DNA from 2 places in the Lysinibacillus sp. BSL11 genome. Region 1 is predicted to be linked to the other one. Evidence: riboswitches for the same ligand, from Rfam matches in the RefSeq annotation. Region 1 holds a riboswitch; the other holds the start of a gene.
What was found. A riboswitch is a leader RNA that binds a small molecule or an ion and turns the genes downstream of it on or off. The one in region 1 is predicted to bind FMN.
Positions count from the first base shown of each region.

Region 1 (3,217 bases):
TAGGGTTTGTCATTAAAAAAATGGTGACAAAGAGTACACCAAAGTTTAGGAATAAAGAAAGAAATGAGCGTATCCCCTGTCTACCGCCGACTAGAACCATTAACACGCACAATATAACTGCTAATAAGACGACAACATTCATTCTCGAACCCTCTTTCGATTAATGAAAAATATAGCGGTATACAGACTAATAGGAATCGTAAGGACAACACCAATACCCCCTGCTAAGGCACGGGCTAATTCTAAAGAAAGATTTAAGGACAATGTAAGCCCTAATGTGGAAGAATTTTTTAAATAGAGAATAATCATAGGTATGGAGCCGCAAAGGTAGGCAAAGAATAAAATACTTGTAATAGTACCCATGATATCTTTACCGATTTCATGTCCCGAAGATTTAAGTGCTTTGACAGGGATCGTAGGATCTTGCTCGTATAAAGCAAAAATCGAGGAAGCCATTGTAATAGAAACATCCATTACTGCCCCGAGTGAGCCAATAAATAAACCTGCCATAAAGACGGTACGATAGGGACGCGTTAAAAATTGCATTTCTTCATAACGAAGACCATTTTCACCTGTCAACCACATTACAATAGAGCTTATGATAAGCGCTAGAATAGTGCCTAAAAGTGTGGACACGATGGCTACATATGTTTTTGTATTTAATCCACTAATAAGTAGTAGCGAGATAATTGTAAATAGCACCGCACAAATGCCGCTGACTACTAATAGGCTTACGCCCCCATGCTTCACATAAAGATCTAATGCGAATGATAAAATCACAGCATTGACCACCAGGCTAATGATAGAAAATAAGCCTTGTCTTTTACCTATAATAAGTAGGGCAAAAATAAAAATCCATGCAATCATTACCATGGTTTGATCACGTTTTAAATCGACAATGGTTCCTGTTAAAACTGATTGTGCTGTGCGATCATCTAGCGTGACAAAGATTTCATTGCCTACATGGTATTCTTGATCAAAAGCACCAGACGAAGAATAGTCATTCGTCAAATGAATGGATTGCCCCTTATGCTGACCATTTTTGATAATGGCCATAATTTCCTGTGTAAATAAAAAATCCTTATTTTCATACATGTCTTTCATTGGTTCTGATTTTGTTACATCCACTTGCGTTATTTTCGCTATCGGTCGATCATAAAATTGTTCATTATGATGTACGAAAACAATCGAAACCCCACAACAGAATGCTAATAGGGCATAGCAAATAGCTTGTTTAAAAGGTATATTTTTTAAAAATGTCAAGTAAATGACCTCCAAACGGCTAGACTGAATAGTCACTTGTAAAGGAACGTTTTTTTGATTAAGAAGTTCCATTAACAGGTTAAATGTCATCATTTTAATAACATCTTTTACATTTTTTAAGTCTCGTCAGAGCTGTTTAAAATTTATGCTTCCAAAAAAATTTAAAAAGAAGGATGGATAATATAATAAAATAGTGTTATCGTAAGACTAGCTAAATAAAAATATTCTTCGGGGTAGGGTGAAATTCCCGATCGGCGGTGATGAAGCAATTCAAAGTCCGTGAGCGCAAGCTGATTTGGTGCAAATCCAAAACCGACAGTTACAGTCTGGATGGGAGAAGGGTAAAAATGCGAACTTTTTAAATTGATTCTAATTTAGAAGGTTTATTTGACTATGCATTTATTACAAAACTTCCCAATCACCTTGTGGGAAGTTTTTTTATTTAGCTACAATCGAATAGAAGATGTTCTTCGGGGTAGGGTGAAATTCCCAATCGGCGGTGATGAAGCAATTCAAAGTCCGTGAGCGCAAGCTGATTTGGTGCAAATCCAAAACCGACAGTGATAGTCTGGATGGGAGAAGAACGAATGAGATAACAGTCTATGAAAAAATTGTTTTCAAATAGGCTTATTTGTTGATGTCTTATACTCCCAAAACCCCTTTGATGTAAAGGGGTTTTTATTTTTATATTGTTAACGAGAGAAGGGAGAAGGATAAGGATAAGGCACAAAAACAGGTGGATCAACTTTAAAAGTAAAGAATAGAAGTGCTAATAAAGTAGAGTAGGTGATGGAATGTTTACTGGACTTGTAGAGGATATTGGTATCATAAAAGCCGTGCAAAGCGATCGGAACAGTATGAAAATTACGATTCAATCAGCCAAGATAACGGAGGATGTCAAGCTTGGTGACAGTATAGCGGTCAATGGAGTTTGTTTAACGGTGACACATTTCACACAACAGCAGCTTACGATGGATGTTATGCCTGAAACAGTCAAAGCAACAAATTTACAGCAGCTGGCAATAGGTGATTCTGTTAATTTGGAGCGGGCCATGCCTGCTAATGGACGATTTGGAGGTCATTTTGTTGCTGGTCATGTTGATGGAGTCGGCAAAATTTTGCGAAAACGTCCAGTGGCAAACGCCGTTTATATTGATATCGAAATGTCTGAGGAACTAACCAACTTTTGTATTCCAAAGGGTTCCATAACAATTGATGGCACAAGCTTAACCCTTTTTCATGTTGAAGCCAATAGTGTCACGATTTCGCTCATTCCTCATACTTACAAAGAAACCGTTTTAGGTTTGAAGAGGGTTGGAGCAATCGTTAATATCGAAACCGATTTAGTCGGAAAATACATTATAGGGCAATTAAAAAAAGGGCAAACAACGCCAGCTATTACAAGAGATTATTTAGCACAACATGGTTTTTAAATCATAGAATAGGAGTTGATCATCGTGCTACATTCAATTGAAGAAGCCATAGAGGATTTAAGGCACGGCAATATGATTGTGGTGGTTGATGATGAGGATCGAGAAAATGAAGGAGATCTTCTGGCACTCGCTGAATTCATCACACCAGCAACAATCAACTTTATGGCAACCAATGGTAGAGGTTTAATTTGTACGCCGATTTCGCAGCAGCTTGCACAACAGCTAGATTTATATCCAATGGTTCAGCACAATACGGATAACCATCAAACCGCATTTACGATAAGCATCGACCATGTAGAAACAACGACAGGGATTAGCGCCTTTGAGCGTGCGCTAACGATACAAAGGATGATAGAAAAGCAAGCTAAGCCGACTGATTTTCGTCGACCAGGCCATATTTTTCCGTTGATTGCGAAAGAGCAAGGAGTGCTGCAACGGAGAGGGCACACAGAGGCGACGATTGATCTAGCGAAGCTTTGTGATAGTGTACCAGCAGGTGTTATTTGCGAAATTATGGGGGA
Region 1 covers NZ_JAVGCX010000002.1:14,142-17,358, reverse strand. The annotation lists gene RCJ95_RS02735 (YibE/F family protein) at 1-142, opposite strand, end outside; gene RCJ95_RS02730 (YibE/F family protein) at 139-1,263, opposite strand; FMN riboswitch at 1,484-1,609, shown strand; FMN riboswitch at 1,726-1,851, shown strand; gene ribE (riboflavin synthase) at 2,058-2,696, shown strand; gene ribB (3,4-dihydroxy-2-butanone-4-phosphate synthase) at 2,721-3,217, shown strand, end outside.

Region 2 (3,217 bases), 220 kb from region 1:
AGCCTTGTCCCATTTGACTACCCGTTAGCAATTCTCTCTTCACAAATTCTTTATCTACTACATAGGCAATAAAAATAGCAATGAATAAATTCCCTAGTGGAAGCATGATATTTGACACTAAAAAATCGGTTGCATCAAAAATACTTTTCTCAAAAATCATTATATCCGACAAAACACTCGAAGAAAGTGCAGCTGGAATAGCTGCAATAAACACGACTATACCAAGTAAAAGTGTCCACATTGGACGGGATTTCTGACTATTCTCCATAAATGCTGCGACAATAATCTCATATAAACTAAATGATGACGTTAATGTAGCAAATAAAAATAGCAATAAAAACATAGCTAAAAACACTTCACCGAATGGCATTTGACTAAAAGCTGTTGGTAGCACCATAAATAGCAAACCTGGACCTGCTGCTGGCTCTAAATCAAAGGCGAACACCACAGGGAAAATTGCTAATCCTGCTAAAAATGAAACAAGCACGGTTAACAACACTACAGAACCTGCTGAATTCGGAAGACTGACATCTTTTTTTAGATAAGAGCTATATGTAACTAGACAAGAAAAGCCTACTGCTAACCCAAAGAACGATTGCCCTAGGGCTTCTAATAATGCCTTACCCGTAATATTCGAGAAATCTGGCCATAAGAAGAATTTTACCCCTTCCATTGCCCCATCTAATGTAACAGCACGCACAACAAGGACAATGAACATTATGAAAAGTAACGGCATCATCCATTTATTGGCCTTTTCAATCCCATTTTGTACACCTAATGAAATCACAAGTACGTTGACCAATGTAAACAACACTAGACCAACTAGCGTAATCCAAGGTGTGCCTATAATTTTTCCAAATAATTCAGTTGGATCTACTGCCGGATCAATTACCGCGCCAGCTACACCTAGCCCACTATAAATAAAGATCCAACCTCCAACTACGCTATAAAAAGTTAATAATAAAAAACAACCTAGCACGCCCATTCGACCAATCCAAGCCCAGCCTGGCTTAGTTGGAGCAATTTTTTTATACGCTGTTACAGCCTCGGATTGTGTACCACGTCCTAAAACATACTCGGATAATAACATCGGTAGCCCTATTAACAAGGTAAATAACACAAAGATAAGGAAAAATGCTCCCCCACCACTTTGTCCTGTTACATAGGGAAGTTTCCAAATTGCCCCTAGTCCGATCGCCGCACCAGCTGATGCTAAAATAAAACCTAATTTACTAGACCATTGTCCTTTTTTTCCACTCATCTCTTCAAACTCCTCAAACATTCTAAACTCTTCTCTATTTTACATGAAAATGTAGCTTTCGACTAGGTTATAATCATAAAGTACTATTTAGCTATTTTACTCTATTACTTTTTTCTATATTTATCCGTTAGTTTTGCCTTTCTATTCTTCACACCTTTTCCTATCCATCGTTCCTTCCAACAAAAAAACCTCAGGTATATTGACCCGAGGTTAGTAAAAATTATTTTGTTATATAGATAGAACGCTGGCGGTCGATCCATTTGCGCATTGTTGTAAATAAAAATGCCATAATAGCCGTTAATAAAATACCTTTCACAATGTTAAATGGTAAAATCCCAGCGATAATCATTTTATAAAGTGAATCACCTACAACAGGCTCCATACCTAAGAAGTATGTGTACATCGGTAAAAATACTGCGTAATTTAAAATACTCATGCCTACTGCCATTACAACTGTCCCAGTCGCTAAACCTCCAACAAGACCAGCAATTGTTTTAAAGCGATTAAAAATAAGGCTTACTGGTAAAATAAATAAAATACCCGTTGCAAAGTTGGCCATATGACCTACTGGCACACCTGTTGGCGTTCCAGAGAAAATCCAATCCAATACATTTTTAAATAATTCTACTAAAATACCAGCTACAGGCCCCATTGTGATGGCTGCTATTAATGCAGGCATATCACTAAAGTCCACTTCCAAAAATGCTGGGAATGGTGGAATTGGGAAATTAAAAAGCATTAATAAAAACGAAATACTGCTCAGCATGCCAATCGTAATAAACGATTGGAGTTTAACATTTTTCTTCATAGAAAACTCTCTCCTCTTTGCTGATTCAATCTCGCAAGAAGAAAGGTGACGATCTTTCAATTGTTAGCACGAAAAAACCCTTATGCATGAAGAGCACAAGGGAGAAAGGCATGACGAATAAGCGTCAATTTAAACTATTTTTGAGCACCGTTTAAAAAGCCATACAAAAAAAGCGCTCGGTCATAGTTTATTTCATAACAATGAATGACGATCGTACCTCCATCTTCTCCCATCCAGACTTTAACTGTCGGCCTCGGAATCACACCAAGTCAGCCATGCAAATAAATTTGCACAGGTCGCGGGCTGAAGAGCGAAGCATAAACCATTCGAGTTAATGGAAACATTAACGGTTCACCACTCTATTACCGCCGGTCGGGATTTTCACCCTGCCCCGAAGATGAATCATATTATTTTATACTACAACCTTACTATAATTAATTATTAAGAAAAAGTAAATAGTTCTGCTTAAAAAAATCCGATTAGATTTGTATGTATTATAAAAATGGAGCATTCCATGTTACAGGGATGCTCCATTTTTGATTCTGACTAAGGCATAGATTGTTTATTTGGCCCCACAGGCTTTGGCAAATACGTTTTTAAATCGAATCCTTCCCAGCTTTCTTGGACCACATTATCTAAGCGTAATTGTTGGTCAAAGCTAGCAGCAGTTAACATCATAGCTTCAATCAATTGGGTAGCGCGAATCGGCTCCATCGATGCTAAATCTAAGGGAATATCGAATGTTACGACTACACCTTCCGCTTCCTCTTTCACGGTATATGTTACGTTTTCAGGAACCACTGTTACATAAACATCATCATTTTTGTTTTTCATTAGTGTAAGTGCCTCTGTAACATTAGCAAATGTTTGACGGAAATCTGGTGACAGATATTCTGCCCCATTACCATCTTGGTATAAATAATAATTAAAATGCTTAGCGTTTGTTAATGACATGGCTTGACTTGGCTCACCCTCTTGAGAAAACTCATAAGGTGTGCCATCTTCATTTTGAATCTCAACTTCCGTATATTCAGAATCCGAGAAGGTATCCTCTAAAGTCCCTTTGTATTCATTAACGGTAGCTGATGCAACATCATAGTCATTGTCCTTTGGTAAAACGTGGACAAGCTTGTCTTCCTTCTCCTTCA
Region 2 covers NZ_JAVGCX010000002.1:235,491-238,707, forward strand. The annotation lists gene RCJ95_RS03845 (sodium-dependent transporter) at 1-1,261, opposite strand, end outside; gene RCJ95_RS03850 (ECF transporter S component) at 1,482-2,069, opposite strand; FMN riboswitch at 2,287-2,472, opposite strand; gene RCJ95_RS03855 (RNA polymerase subunit sigma) at 2,616-3,217, opposite strand, start outside.
Region 2: linked by a shared signal. The riboswitch ahead of RCJ95_RS03850 (ECF transporter S component) and the one ahead of ribE (riboflavin synthase) in region 1 are both predicted to bind FMN.